DNA from 4 places in the Streptomyces sp. NPDC021212 genome. Region 3 is predicted to be linked to each of the others. Evidence: riboswitches for the same ligand, from Rfam matches in the RefSeq annotation. Region 3 holds a riboswitch; each other region holds the start of a gene.
What was found. Region 3 has a riboswitch for thiamine pyrophosphate ahead of thiO (glycine oxidase ThiO). Riboswitches for the same ligand answer to the same signal wherever they lie in the genome.
Positions count from the first base shown of each region.

Region 1 (3,671 bases), on a different contig from region 3:
GCCACCTCCAGGGTGGCGTAGCGCGGGCCGCCGAGGATCTGGATCACGCCGAAGGAGGTGAAGGTGAACAGGAAGACCATCAGCGCGGCGGCGGCCACGGCGGGGCCCAGCGCGGGCAGGGTGACGCGGCGCCAGGCCGCGAGGCGGCTCGCGCCGAGCACCCGGGCGGCCTCCTCCTGGCGCGGGTCGAGCTGCGCCCACAGCCCGCCGACGGTGCGGATCACGACCGCGTAGTTGAAGAAGACGTGGGCCAGCAGGATCGCCCAGACGCTGGTGTCGAGCCGTATCCCCCACAGCTCGTCCAGCAGCCCGCCGCGCCCGAGCAGCCCCAGGAACGCCGACCCGGCGACGACGGTCGGCAGGACGAACGGCACGGTCACCACGGCGCGCAGCAACCCCTTGCCGGGGAAGGCGAAGCGGGCGAAGACGTACGCGCCGGGCAGCGCGACCGCCAGCGTCAGGCCGGTCGAGGCGGCCGCCTGCCAGCCGGTGAACCACAGGGTGTGCAGGACGGACGGGTCGCCCAGCACCTCGGGTATCCGCCCCAGCTGCCACCGGCCGTCGACGCGCAGCCCGCGGGTGACGATCGCGCCCACCGGATACGCGAAGAAGACGGCGAAGAAGGCCAGCGGCACGGCCATCAGGGCGAGCCGCAGCACGGTGCCGCGCGACCCGCCGCGGTCGGCAGCGGGCTTTACGGAACGAGCGAGGACCATGCCTTGACCCAGGGCTCACGGTTCTCGGCGATCTTCCGCGGCGGCAGGGTGGCCGAGTCGGTGACCTTGACCCCGTACCGGGTGAAGACCTCCGGCAACTTGGCGTCCTCGCGCACCGGATTGACGTACATGTTCAGCGGTACGTCCTCCTGGAAGCGCTTGGTCAGCAGGAAGTCCAGCAGCGCCTTGCCCCCCTTGGTGTTGCCCGCGCCGTTCAGCAGCCCGGCGAACTCCGTCTGCCGGAAGCAGGTGCCGTCCGCCACCCCGGTCGGGGCCTTCGCGGGCTTCGCCTTCGCGTCGGCCACCTCGGCGGGCGGGCTGGAGGCGTACGAGACGACGAGCGGCTTGTCGCCCTTGGCGCCGCCCGCCGAGCCGGAGAAGCGGTCGTAGTACGCCTGCTCCCAGCCGTCGACCACCTCGACGCCGTTGGCCTTCAGCTTCTTCCAGTAGCCCTTCCAGCCGTCGTCGCCGTAGCGGGCGGCGGTGCCGAGCAGAAAGGCCAGGCCGGGGGACGAGGTGGCGGCGTTCTCGGTGACCAGAAGGTTCTTGTACGCGGGCTTGGTCAGATCGGCGAACGTCTTCGGCGGCGCGAGCTTCTTGCGCGCGAAGTAGGCGCGGTCGTAGTTGACGCAGATGTCGCCGTAGTCGACCGGTGTGACGCGGTGCTTCGCCGGGTCGGCCTGGAAGGCCGCGGGGACCTTGTCCAGGCCCTTCGCCTCGTACGGCGTGAACAGGCCGCCCGCGAGCGCGCGGGAGAGGAGGGTGTTGTCGACGCCGAAGAACACATCGCCCTGCGGGTGGCCCTTGGACAGGATCGCCTGGTTGACGGCCGCCCCCGCGTCACCGCCCGCCTGCACCCGCACCTTGTAGCCGGATCTGCGCGTGAACTCCTTGAGGACGGCCTTGGACGCCGCGAACGAGTCGTGCGAGACCAGGGTGACGGTCTTGGAGTCCTTGCCGTCGGCCGCGCCCCCACCGCAGCCCGCGAGGACGCCGGTGCCGAGGGAGACCACGAGGACGGCGGTGACGGCACGCCGAAGATGGCTGTTCATGGTGAGGCTGACTCCCTACGCCGGTATGACCCGGATCAGGTTGGAGGGTCTGCGGCCGTGCCGCACTCTCAGCGCTGTCGCGCTCCCCTGTCGGAATGTTCACTTGTACGACGATCGCGCGAAGGCACCGTATCAGCCGGTGCTCAGCGCTCCGTGGCCGCCAACTGGCCGCACGCCCCGTCGATCTCCTGCCCCCGGGTGTCCCGGACGGTCACCGGCACCCCGTGCGCCTCCAGGGCCGCCACGAACGCCCGCTCGTCCTCGGGCCGCGACGCCGTCCACTTCGAGCCGGGCGTCGGGTTGAGCGGGATGAGGTTGACGTGCACCCGGTGGCCCTTGAGCAGCCGGCCGAGCAGGTCGGCGCGCCACGCCTGGTCGTTGATGTCCTTGATGAGGGCGTACTCGATCGAGATCCGGCGGCCGGACTTCTCCGCGTACTCCCACGCCGCGTCCAGGACCTCGCGCACCTTCCAGCGGGTGTTGACCGGCACGAGGGTGTCGCGCAGCTCGTCGTCGGGCGCGTGCAGGGAGACCGCGAGCCGGCACTTGAAGCCCTCGTCGGCGAACCTCAGCATCGCCGGGACCAGACCCACGGTCGAGACGGTGATACCGCGCTGGGACAGGCCGAGGCCGTCCGGCTCGGGGTCGGTGAGCCGACGGATGGCGCCGATGACCCGGTTGTAGTTGGCCAGCGGCTCGCCCATGCCCATGAAGACGATGTTGGACAAGCGGGCCGGTCCGCCCGGGATCTCCCCGTCGCGCAGCGCCCGCATCCCGTCGACGATCTGGTGCACGATCTCGGCGGTGGACAGGTTGCGGTCCAGACCCGCCTGGCCGGTGGCGCAGAACGGGCAGTTCATGCCGCAGCCCGCCTGGGAGCTGATGCACATGGTGACCCGGTCCGGGTACCGCATCAGCACGGACTCCACCAGCGTGCCGTCGAAGAGCCGCCAGAGGGTCTTGCGGGTGGTGTCGTCGTCGCAGCTGATGTGCCGCACCACGCTCATCAGGTCCGGCAGCAGCCCGGCCGCGAGCTTCTCCCGCGCGGCGGCCGGTACGTCGGTCCACTGGGCGGGGTCGTCGGTGTAGCGGGCGAAGTAGTGACGCGACACCTGACCGGCCCGGAAGGGCTTCTCCCCGAGGGCGGCGACGGCCTCGCGGCGCTCGGCGGGAGTGAGGTCGGCGAGATGCCGCGGGGGCTTCTTGGCCCCACGCGGCACGGCGAAAGTGAGTTCTCCGGGCTTAGGCATGGCCGTACCAGTGTCGCAGACGCGCGGAAGGCCCCGCGCCACGGGCGGCGCGGGGCCCGAGAGGTACGGGTCGGGCGGCTCAGCCGCCGCCCACGAAGATCACCATCAGCAGCCACGCCACGGGCGCGGTGGGCAGCAGCGAGTCGAGCCGGTCCATGATCCCGCCGTGGCCGGGCAGCAGCTTGCCCATGTCCTTGATGCCGAGGTCACGCTTGATCATGGACTCGCCGAGGTCCCCCAGGGTCGCGCTGACCGCGACGGCCAGGCCCAGGATGAGCCCCTGCCACCACACGCCGCCCTCGATGAGGTACTGCATGCACAGCGCCCCCACGACCATCGCGAACGCCACCGCGCCGAGCAACCCCTCGCGGGTCTTGCCGGGGCTGATGCGGGGCGCGAGCGGATGCTTGCCGAAGCGCCAGCCCACCGCGTACGCACCGGTGTCGCTCACCACGGTCAGCAGCAGGAAGGTCAGCACCCGCTGCGCGCCGTCGGGCGCGGCCAGTATGAGCGCCACGAAGGTGGCGAGAAACGGCACGTAGAAGGCGGCGAAGACGCCCGCGGTGACATCTCTGAGGTAGTTGTCGGGCGGCTCGGTCATCCGCCACACGAGCACGGCGAGCGCCGTGAGCGACACCGCCACCCACGCGCCC
Region 1 is NZ_JBIRPZ010000013.1:110,585-114,255, forward strand. It holds gene ACH4SI_RS31240 (ABC transporter permease) at 1-641, opposite strand, end outside; gene ACH4SI_RS31245 (thiamine ABC transporter substrate binding subunit) at 695-1,768, opposite strand; TPP riboswitch at 1,764-1,867, opposite strand; gene rlmN (23S rRNA (adenine(2503)-C(2))-methyltransferase RlmN) at 1,912-3,018, opposite strand; gene ACH4SI_RS31255 (phosphatidate cytidylyltransferase) at 3,098-3,671, opposite strand, start outside.
Region 1: it holds a riboswitch for thiamine pyrophosphate, as region 3 does, so the genes downstream of both, ACH4SI_RS31245 (thiamine ABC transporter substrate binding subunit) here and thiO (glycine oxidase ThiO) in region 3, are expected to answer to the same signal.

Region 2 (3,671 bases), on a different contig from region 3:
TCAAGCCGGCCGCCGCGACACCGGGACTGCTGCGCCACCGGGGCCGCGCCGTGGTGTTCGACGGGATCGAGGACTTCAAGGCCCGGATCGACGACCCGGACCTGGAGGTCGACGCCTCCGATGTGCTGGTCCTGCGCGGCTGCGGACCGCGCGGCTACCCCGGCATGCCCGAGGTGGGGAACATGCCGCTGCCGCCCGCGGTGCTGCGGGCCGGAGTGCGGGACATGGTGCGGATCAGCGACGCCCGGATGAGCGGAACCGCCTTCGGCACCGTTGTCCTGCACATCGCGCCCGAGTCAGCGGCGGGCGGCCCGCTGGGGCTGGTGCGCACCGGCGACCGGATAGAACTGGACGTCGAGCGGCGGCACTTGCGGCTGGACGTACCGGACGAGGAACTCGCCGCACGGCAACCGGTGACCGCCGCCGCGCCACCGGCCACCGGTGGATGGGAGCAGATCTACCGCGACCACGTCGAACAGGCCGACCGCGGCGCGGGCCTGGACTTCCTCGTCGGCACCCGCGGATCCTTCGTCGCCAGGGAATCGCATTGAGCACACAGCGGGATCACAGGAACGACCCAGGTCCGGGAAAGGTTCGCCGCTTACTCTCCGGGCATGCCCACGACGCGCTCCACGGACGAGGCACTGGCGCAGACCGCCGTACGAGCCCTGATCTCCCAGGCGGAGCTGACCCCCAAACCGGGCCTCGCGGACACCCGTGACCTCCAGGCCCGCGCCACCGGCACCGATCTGCTCGCGCTGCGCTGGTCGGCCAAGTCGCTGGCGCCCGGGTTCGCCGCCATGGCGGCCGCCGCCCGCCGCCCCGGCGAGCCGACGCGGGCGCTCCGCGAGGAGCTGGGCGCCATCGGCCGCTGCGCCGAGTGGACCATGGCGCGGGCCGGTGGCGGCCCGGTCACCGGACGCCTGCACCACGGGGCGCTGTGGGTGCTGGGGCTGCTGGTGGCGGCCGCCGCCCTGGAACCCGGCGCCGCGCCCCGGGAGCTGACCGCCACCGCCCGGCAGCTCGCCGCCCACACCGACCGCGGCGCCCCGCGCAAGCCCTCGGCGGGCTCGCAGGTGTCCGCCACCTATGGCGCGGCGGGTGCGCGCGGCGAGGCGCGGGCCGCCTTCCCGCACGTACGCCGCGCCCTGGACGCCCTGGCGACGGCGCGGGCCGCGGGCGCCACCGAGACACAGGCGCGGCTCGACGCGCTGCTCACCGTGATGAGCACCCTCCAGGACACCGGGCCGCTGTACCGGGCGGGCCCGCCCGCCCTCCGGCGGGTGCAGGACGGGGCGCGCGGTGTGCTGGAGGCGGGCGGCACCGCGACGGCCCGGGGCGCCGCCGCCCTCGCCACCCTGGACGCCGAGCTGCGCGAGACGGGCATCGCGCCCCGCGGAAGCGCCGCGCTGCTGGCCGGGGCGCTGTTCCTGGACGCGCTGCCGGCCCGGACCCGTCCCCAGGACCGGGTCCACGCGGCGAGGGGTTAGCCTGGGGGCGCTCCAACCGACACGGGGTGCCCCACGCGGGGCTGAGATCACACCCGTCGAACCTGAACCAGTTAGCACTGGCGGAGGGATGTCATCGATGCGTTTGCCGCATGCTGCCACCGACCCGGCACCCACCGGCGCGGAATCCGTCTTCGACGGGCGGATGCCCACCGCGCCCGGCGATCTGCGCGTCGAGGCGCGCGGTATCGCGCCGGTTCCGGAGAGCCACCGCTACGGCGGGCCGGGGCGCCTGTTCACCGTGTGGTTCGCCCCGAACCTGACCATGACCGGTGTGTTCACCGGCACCGTCGGGATCTCCCTCGGCCTGGACTTCGCCACCGCGCTGGCCGCCGTCGTCCTGGGCACCCTCATCGGCGCCGTGCCCACCGCGTATCTGGGCACCTGGGGCAGTCTGACCGGGGCCGGGCAGCTGCCGCTGGCGCGGCTGGCCTTCGGCCGGGGGGTCGCCGTGCCGGGTGTTCTGCAGTGGCTGTCCTCGGTCGCCTGGGACGCGCTCATCGGCCTGTTCGGCGGTGACGCCCTGGCCCGGCTGTGCGGCCTGCCGTTCTGGCTGGGTGTGCTGATCATGATGGCCGCCCAGGGAGCGCTCGGGGTGCTCGGCTACGAGGCCATCCACCGGATGCAGAAGCTGATGACCTTCGTCCTCGCTGCCGCGTTCGCCGCCCTGGCCGTCAAGTTGCAGGGCGGCGTCCACCCCGCCGCCACCGGATCGGCCCACGGCGCCGACCGCCTCGGCGCCTTCGTCCTGACCAGCACGATCGCCCTGAGCCTGGCGCTGTCGTGGGCGCCGTACGCCAGCGACTTCAGCCGCTATCTGCCCCGCGCCACCTCCCGGGTCGGCATGTTCTGGTGCACTCTGCTCGGCGTCACCGTGTCCTTCGTGGCCGTCCAGGCGCTCGGGCTGTGGGGAGCCTCCGTCTTCACCGACCAGACCGCCCGTGGCGTCGATACGGCCCTGGGCGGCGGGGCGCTCGGCGCGTTCGGACTGCTGGCCGTGGCGCTGGCCGCCCTGTGCAGCAACGCCATGAACGACTACAGCGGCTCACTGGCCCTGCAGACCGCCGGTGTTCGCATCCCCCGCCCCCTGGCCGCGGCCCTCGCCGCCGCGCTCGGCTTCCCGCTGGTGCTGTGGATGCACGCCGCCGACACCACCGCCCGCTTCCAGAACGTGCTGCTGTTCGTCGGCTACTGGATTCCCGGCTTCGTCGCGATCGTGGCCGTCGACTGGTTCGTCCGCGCCCGGACCCGGGGCGGCGCGCCGGTCGACCTGGCCGCCGAGAGCGCCCGCCCGCAGCCGTGGTGGCCCGCCCTGCTGGCGTTCGGCGCCGCCTTCGCCGCGGCGGTGCCGTTCATGGACACCAGCCTCTACACGGGCCCGGTGGCCGCCGCGCTGCACGGCGCCGACCTCGCGTACTACGCCGCCTTCCTCGCGGCGCTCCTCGTCTACGTCCCGCTCAGGGCACGGCGCCGCACCACCCACTGAGGCACGGCGGCGGCCGTGGCACCCTGGGGGCTTCGCCAGGTTACGCACTACCCGAGGAGACGTGCCACGTGCCGCAGAACCAGCCGGTGGAGTCCATCGCCGCCCCGGCGGTCCTCGCCGAGGAGCGCAGACTCCACAAGGACCTCGGCTTCTGGGGCCTGACCGCGATCGGGTTCTCCAACATCCTCGGGTCCGGCTGGCTGTTCGCGGCCCTGTACGCCGCCCAGACCGCCGGACCCGCCGCGTTGCTGTCCTGGATCGCCGCGGGGGCGCTGTGCGCCCTGATCGCCCTGGTCATGGTGGAGCTGGGCGCCACCCGCCCGGAGGGCGGAGGCACCGTGCGGTGGCCGCTGTACGCGAGCGGGCGGCTGGTCGGCACGATGGTCGGCTGGTCCGTCGTGCTGTCCGTGGGCGGCACGGCCGCGGAAATCAGCGCGATCATGCAGTACGCCGCGCACTATCTGCCGGGGCTCTACGACGGCGGCCGCCTCACCCTCCCGGGCCTCGGCGTGGCCGTCGGACTGAGCGTGCTGCTCACCGCGCTCAACTGGTTCGCCGTGCGGATATTCGCCCGGCTCAACAACCTGGTGTCGGTGTTCAAGGTCATCGTCCCCGTCGTCACCGTCGTCGCGCTGTTCCTGTCGGGCACCCACTCCGGGCGCCTCACCGAACACGGC
Region 2 is NZ_JBIRPZ010000001.1:691,919-695,589, forward strand. It holds gene ACH4SI_RS02705 (IlvD/Edd family dehydratase) at 1-551, shown strand, start outside; gene ACH4SI_RS02710 (triphosphoribosyl-dephospho-CoA synthase) at 615-1,490, shown strand; TPP riboswitch at 1,503-1,596, shown strand; gene ACH4SI_RS02715 (purine-cytosine permease family protein) at 1,588-2,994, shown strand; gene ACH4SI_RS02720 (APC family permease) at 3,063-3,671, shown strand, end outside.
Region 2: it holds a riboswitch for thiamine pyrophosphate, as region 3 does, so the genes downstream of both, ACH4SI_RS02715 (purine-cytosine permease family protein) here and thiO (glycine oxidase ThiO) in region 3, are expected to answer to the same signal.

Region 3 (3,671 bases):
CGCCTCGGCGAAGTGGCGGCGGGGGATGCGGCCGGCCCGGTGCGCGAGCCGCCCCGCGGCGACCGCGTGCCGCATCGCCCCGGCCATCAGCACCGGCTCCTGGGCCCGCGTCACGGCAGAGGCCAGCATGACCGCCGCGCAGCCCAGCTCCATTGCCAGCGCGGCGTCGGACGCCGTGCCCGCGCCCGCGTCGAGGATCACGGGGACCCCGGCGCGCTCGGTGATCAGCTGGAAATTGTGCGGGTTGCGGATGCCGAGGCCGGAGCCGATCGGCGAGCCCAGCGGCATGATCGCGGCGCAGCCGACCTCCTCCAGCTTCCGGGCCAGCACCGGATCGTCGTTGGTGTACGGCAGGACCGTGAAGCCGTCGTCCACCAGGGTCTCGGCGGCGTCCAGCGTCTCGATGGGGTCGGGGAGCAGGGTGCGTTCGTCGGCGACGACCTCCAGCTTCACCCAGTCCGTGCCCAGCGCCTCGCGGGCGAGCCGGGCGGTCAGCACGGCCTCCCCGGCGGTGAAGCAGCCCGCGGTGTTGGGGAGGGGGCGGATGCCGTGCCGGTTCAGTACGGACAGCACCGAGCCCTGCACCGTGGGGTCCAGGCGGCGCATCGCGACCGTGGTCAGCTCGGTGCCGGAGGCGATCAGCGAGCGCTCCATGACGTCCAGGCTGGGCGCGCCGCCGGTGCCCATGATCAGGCGGGAGCCGAAGGTCGTACCGGCGATGGTGAGCGGATCGGCGTCGGTGAGGACCTGATCCAGTGTGGTCGGCTGCGACGTTGTGGCGTGAGACATGGGGTTCAGCCTCCTTGGACCGCGGTGAGGACCTCGACGCGATCGCCGTCGCCGAGCGGGGTCGCGGGCCACTGGCCGCGCGGGACGACCGTCTCGTTGACGGCCGCGGCGACGCCCGAGGGCGCCTGGGTGAGGGTCGCGACGACCCCGTCGAGGGTGGTGCCGTCGGGCAGCTCGCGGGGCTCGCCGTTCACAGTGACGGTCATGCGGTGTGCTCCTGTATCGACGCTGCCTGTGCTGCTGTGGTGAGTGGCGTGGTCCCCGCGAAGCGCCGCGGGGAGAACGGCCGCGCCTCGGGCGGGAGTTCGCCGCTCGTCAGCGCCTCGGCCATGACATCGCCGGTGATCGGGGTGAGCAGGACGCCGTTGCGGTAGTGGCCGGTGGCCAGCTGGAGGCCCGGCAGCTCGGTCGGGCCGAGCAGCGGGGCGTTGTCGGGGGAGCCGGGGCGCAGCCCGGCGCGGGTCTCGACGAGCGGCAGTTCGGTGATGCCGGGCACCAGCTCGTGCGCGTCGCGCAGCAGCTCGTACACCCCGCCCGCGGTGACCGTGGTGTCCCAGCCCAGCTCCTCCGTGGTCGCGCCGACGACCAGCTCGCCGTTCTCGCGCGGGACGAGGTAGACGTGCCCGCCGCGCACCACGGCCCGCACGGTCCGGGACAGGAAGGGCGCGTACGGGCCGGGCACCGACAGCCGCAGGACCTGGCCCTTGACGGGACGTACGGGCGGCAGGACCTCCTCGGGGACGCCCGGGAGCCGCCCGCTGAGGCTGCCCGCGGCCAGCACGGTCTGCCCGGCCGCCAGCCGCGTGCGCGCATCGTCGGCCAGCTCGGCCCCGGCGGCGCGGTCGCCGTCCAGCAGCAGCCGCTCCGCGCGGGCGCGGTGGAGGACCACCCCGGCGCGCTCGCACGCCGCCAGCAGCGCCGCCGCCAGCCGCCGCGGGTCGATCTGGTGGTCGCCATCGACGCGCAGGCCGCCGCGTACGCCCGGCGCGAGCATCGGCTCCAGGCGCCGGCATTCGCGCCCCGTCAGCCACTGCGCGTCCAGCCCGAGCCGCTGCTGGAAGGCGTGCAGCTCGCGCAGATGGGCGCGGTCATCCGCGTCGAGCGCGACGGAGAGCGTGCCGCAGGTGCGGAAGCCCAGGTCATGGCCGCTCGCCTGCTCCAGCTCCGCCACGAACGACGGATAGCGGCGCGCCGAGGCCAGGTTCAGCCCGAGCAGGGTCTGCTCGCCGTAGTGCAGCTCGGTGACGGCCGCCAGCATCCCGGCCGCGACCTGCGCGGCCCCGCCGCCGGGCGCCGGGTCGACGACGGCGGTGCGCAGGCCCCGCTGGGCCGCCCGCCAGGCCGTGACCAGGCCGATGATGCCGCCGCCGATGACGAGGACGTCGTACGGCGCGTCGCCTGGGGATGCTGCGCGTGGTGTGTGTGGTGGTGTGTGCATGGGCTGGTCGCCCCCTCCCTTCGCCGGCATGACCCGGATCAGGTTCGTACGGTCGGAGGCCGCGCCAGCCTCCCTCTCAGCCCGGTGCGCCCGGGCTCCCGCGAGTGCTCTGTCCCGCCACCCTAGTACGCGCCCCGAATCGCCCGGAAGGGAGCGCCCCGGGCCGGGCCGGGCACAGGCCGTACGGCACGCCCGGCGGTCCCCCGCGGCCCGCCGGTCGGCCCGTCGGGCTGTGCCCGAGATCTCGTCGTGCGCTCTCCGGTCCGCCCCACCTGCCGCAATACAGTGATCGTGTGAGCGATGAGACGACGAAGACGATGGCGTCCTCGGCGGGTGGCGGTGGACAGCGGGTGGTGATCGTCGGCGCGGGCATGGCGGGGGTGCAGACCGCCGTCGCGCTGCGGGAGCAGGGCTGGACCGGGGAGATCCTGCTGCTGGGCGCCGAGCCCCATCAGCCGTACGACCGGCCGCCGCTGTCCAAGGCCGTGCTGCTGGGCAAGGCCGAAGGGTCCGCGTTGGACGTGGACTTCGCAGCGCTCGGCATCGAGCTGCGGCTCGGCGTCCCCGTGACCGGGCTGGACACGGCCGGGCGGACGGTCGGGACCGGGTCCGGGCCGATCCCGTACGACGTCCTGGTGATCGCCACCGGCGCCGAGCCGATCGCCCTGCCTGGCAGCGAGGGCGTACCGGGCGTCCACCTCCTGCGCACGCTGGACGACGCCGAACGGCTGCGCCCGGTGCTCGCCGCGCAGCAGGAGATCGTGGTGGTCGGGGCGGGCTGGATCGGCGCGGAGTTCGCGACCGCGGCCCGCGAGGCGGGCTGCGCGGTGACGGTCGTCGAGGCCGCGGACCGGCCGCTGGCGGGCGCCCTCCCGGCGGAGGTCGCCGCCCACATGACCGGCTGGTACGCGGACTACGGCGCCACCCTGGTCACCGGCGCCCGGGTGACCGCGCTCGACCGGCACGGACTGCAGCTCGGCGACGGCACCCGGCTGCGGGCCGGTGCGGTCGTCATCGGCATCGGCGCCCGGCCCGCGACCGGCTGGCTGGCCGGTTCGGGCGTCGCACTCGCCGAGGACCGGTCCGTCGTCGCCGACGAGGGACTGCGCACCTCGGTGCCGGACGTGTACGCGGTCGGCGACTGCGCGTCCTTCCCCTCCGCCCGCTACGGGACCCGGCTGCTGGTGCACCACTGGGACAACGCGCTCCAGGGGCCGCGGACGGTCGCCGCCAATGTGGTGGGCAGCCGGACCGCGCACTTCCCCGGCCAGGTCTACGACCCGGTGCCCTACTTCTGGTCCGAGCAGTTCGGGCGGTTCGTGCAGTACGCCGGACACCACTCGGACGCCGACGAACTGGTCTGGCGGGGCGACCCGGACGGCGCCGCCTGGTCGGTGTGCTGGCTGCGGGACGGGGCGCTGGTCGCCCTGCTGGCCGTCGGCCG
Region 3 is NZ_JBIRPZ010000011.1:353,597-357,267, reverse strand. It holds gene ACH4SI_RS29605 (thiazole synthase) at 1-789, opposite strand, end outside; gene thiS (sulfur carrier protein ThiS) at 795-995, opposite strand; gene thiO (glycine oxidase ThiO) at 992-2,227, opposite strand; TPP riboswitch at 2,226-2,339, opposite strand; gene ACH4SI_RS29590 (NAD(P)/FAD-dependent oxidoreductase) at 2,545-3,671, shown strand, end outside.

Region 4 (3,671 bases), on a different contig from region 3:
TCATCGCGGCGCCGATGCCCGAGGTGATGTGGTCGTAGGCGGGCGCGACGTCCGTGGTGAGGGGGCCCAGGGTGTAGAAGGGGGCCTCCTCGCAGATCTCCTGCTGGAGGTCGACGTTCTCCTTGATCTTGTGCATCGGGACGTGTCCCGGGCCCTCGATCATCGTCTGGACGCCGTGCTCCTTGGCGATCCGGTTGAGTTCGCCGAGCGTGCGCAGCTCCGCGAACTGGGCCTCGTCGTTGGCGTCGGCGATGGATCCGGGGCGCAGCCCGTCACCCAGCGAGTAGGTGACGTCGTACGCCGCGAGGATGTCGCACAGCTCCTCGAAGTGGGTGTAGAGGAACGACTCCTGATGGTGGGCCAGGCACCAGGCGGCCATGATCGAGCCGCCGCGGGAGACGATGCCGGTCTTGCGGCGGGCGGTCAGGGGGACGTACGGCAGCCGTACGCCCGCGTGCACCGTCATGTAGTCGACGCCCTGCTCGGCCTGTTCGATGACGGTGTCCTTGTAGACCTCCCAGGTCAGCTCCTCGGCCTTGCCGTCGACCTTTTCCAGCGCCTGGTAGAGCGGCACGGTGCCGATCGGCACCGGGGAGTTGCGCAGCACCCACTCCCGGGTGGTGTGGATGTTGCGGCCGGTCGAGAGGTCCATGACCGTGTCGGCGCCCCAGCGGGACGCCCAGGTCATCTTCTCGACCTCCTCCTCGATGGACGAGGTGACGGCGGAGTTGCCGATGTTGGCGTTGACCTTCACCAGGAATCGCTTGCCGATGATCATCGGCTCGATCTCCGGGTGGTTGACGTTGGCGGGCAGGACGGCCCGGCCCGCCGCGATCTCCTCGCGGACCACCTCGGGGGAGACGTTCTCGCGGAGCGCCACGTACTCCATCTCCGCCGTCACCTCCCCCCGGCGGGCGTAGGCGAGTTGGGTGACGGCCTCCCCGTCGCGGGCCCGGCGGGGCTGGCGCGGCCGTCCGGGGAAGACCGCGTCGAGGTTGCGCAGGCCACCGCGGGGGGCGGTGTGCTTGATCCCGTCGTCCTCGGGCCGGGCCGGACGGCCGGAGTACTCCTCGGTATCGCCTCGGGCGATGATCCAGTTCTGCCGCAGTGGCGCGAGGCCACGGCGGACGTCGGTGTCGATGTGGGGGTCGGTGTACGGGCCGGACGTGTCGTACAGCGTCACGTCCTGGCCATTGGTGAGGTGGACGCGGCGAACCGGGACCTGGATGTCCGGGCGGGAACCCGTGACATATCCCTTGTGCCAGCCGAAATCGGCAGCATTTTCGCGCATGTGTGCATCCTGCTGAGTCATGAGACCCACTCCCTACGCCGGCATTACCCGGTACCAGGTTCAGCGGTCGGCGCAGCTGTCGCGTCAGCGCCCTCTCAGCCCGGTGCTCCGAGCTCCCGCGATTGCAAAGGCGTCCCCACGCTAACTGTTTACCCGCATACCTGAACAGGGGGCCTCGCGCTCTTGCGATGATGCGACGGTGACCGCGACACAGCATGACCATCCGCCCGAGCAGCCCCACCCGTCCGGCCAGGCCCCCGGCCATGGCCACGCGCACGGCCACAGCCACGCCCACTCGCACGGCCCGGCCACCCCCGTCTCCACCCGCCTCCGCAAGATCATCGCGGTGGTGCTCATCCCCTTCACCGTCGCCGTGGTCGCCGGGCTGGTCGCGCTGTGGCCGGACGGCCCCGAGCACACCACCCACGGCCGCAGCGGGCTCGGATTCGACCAGGAGACGGTCGCCGGGCGGGTGGTGAAGGTGGCGGAGGTCGACTGCGCCGACGTCAACGCGCAGCCGCAGGCGCCCACCGAACCGGGTCAGCAGGGCGCCGCCCCGGCGCCCGGCGGCGGCACGGGCGGGGCGAGCGGGGCCGCGGGGGGCGGGAGCGGCGGTGGGAAGAGCGTCTGCGAGAGGGCCACCATCGAGGTCACCTCGGGCAAGGACAAAGGCCGCACGTTCCCTGAAATCGTCCAGCCGAACGCCTCACGGAAGTTCAGCGCCGGGCAGGAGCTGAAGCTGGCCTACGCGCCCAAGGCGCCGAAGAACCTCCAGTATTCGGTCTCGGACATCAACCGCTCGTTCCCGATGGCCCTGCTCGCCGGGGTGTTCGCGCTCGTGGTCGTGGCCGTCGGCCGGCTGCGCGGCGTCTTCGCGCTGGTGGCGCTGGCCATCAGCTTCGGGGTGCTGACGCTGTTCATCCTCCCGGCGATACTCCAGGGCTCGAATCCGCTGGTGGTCGCGGTCGTCGGGGGCAGCGCGATCATGCTGCTCGCGCTCTACATGTGCCATGGGCTGAGCGCCCGGACCTCGGTCGCGGTGCTCGGCACCCTGGTCTCGCTGCTGCTGATCGGGGTGCTCGGCTCGCTGTTCATCGGCTGGGCGTCGCTGACCGGCAACACCGACGACCAGACCGGGCTGGTGCACGGCCTCTACCCCAACATCGAGATCAAGGGCCTGCTGCTGGCCGGGGTGATCATCGGTTCGCTGGGCGTGCTGGACGATGTGACAGTCACCCAGACCTCGGCGGTGTGGGAGTTGCGGGAAGCCGACCCCACGGCGAGCCGGCGCAAGCTCTACGCGGCCGCGATGCGCATCGGGCGGGACCACATCGCGTCCGTCGTGAACACCCTGGTGCTGGCGTACGCGGGCGCCTCGCTTCCGTTGCTGCTCCTCTTCTCGATCGCGGACAGCGGGGTGGGAACGGTGGCGACGAGCGAGATCGTCGCGCAGGAGATCGTCCGCACGCTGGTGGGCAGCATCGGGCTGGTCGCCTCGGTGCCGGTGACCACGGCGCTGGCCGTCCTGGTCGTCTCCGCGGACCACACGCCGGACGACGGCGGGGCAAGCGGTGGCGGGACGAGCGGCAGCGGGGCGAGCGGTGGCGGTCGGGGGCGCGGGCGGCGCCGCCGGGCGCGCGCACGCTGACGCGCGTACCGGCGCGCATCGGCGCTACGCGTATCGGTCCTCGGCCAGGATGCGGTCCAGTTCGGCGTCGAGATCGCCGACCGGATCGCAGGCCGCGGGCTCCTCACCGAACGGGACGAGCCGGTCCGTACGGTCCAGGAAGGCCACCAGCGGCGCCGCCCCGGCCCGGAACAGGGCCCTCTCGGACCCCACCTGCAGTCTGATGAACACGTCCGAGAGCCCTTCGGGCGAGGCCGGTGCGATCCGCACATCGCCCTCGCCGGAGGGTTTGCTCAGCCCGTCCAGCAGCAGCTCACGGGCGAAGGCCCAGCTCACCGGCGCGTCGCCGGGCAGGTGGAAGGTGATCTCGACCGCGTAGGGATCGCCGCTGTCGTACGACAGCTCGACCGGGATCCGGAAGGACAGTTCCTGCGAGACCAGAAAGGTCATCGTCACTTCCGCCTGGACTGTGTCACGCATGTCACGCATCGTTCGCCGCCCCGGGTAGTTCAGACTTGGCCGACTCTGGAGCGTAGCGACTCGACTGCGGGGCGGAGTCGCTTTGCCTCATGTGAGGGAACGGAAATGGCCAGTGTTGCCGTGGTGGAAGTGGTGGAACCCACGGGGCCGGGCGACGCCGGCCCGGTGCGCGGGCGATCAGGGCCGGTTCAGCGGCCGTGTCGATGTTCGCTGTCGTCAACAGGCACCCCCGGGGTGTTGTTGCGAGGCAGACGCCGAGATGGGGAACGTCGC
Region 4 is NZ_JBIRPZ010000004.1:291,430-295,100, forward strand. It holds gene thiC (phosphomethylpyrimidine synthase ThiC) at 1-1,312, opposite strand, end outside; TPP riboswitch at 1,305-1,421, opposite strand; gene ACH4SI_RS12765 (YibE/F family protein) at 1,491-2,939, shown strand; gene ACH4SI_RS12770 (SsgA family sporulation/cell division regulator) at 2,964-3,398, opposite strand.
Region 4: it holds a riboswitch for thiamine pyrophosphate, as region 3 does, so the genes downstream of both, thiC (phosphomethylpyrimidine synthase ThiC) here and thiO (glycine oxidase ThiO) in region 3, are expected to answer to the same signal.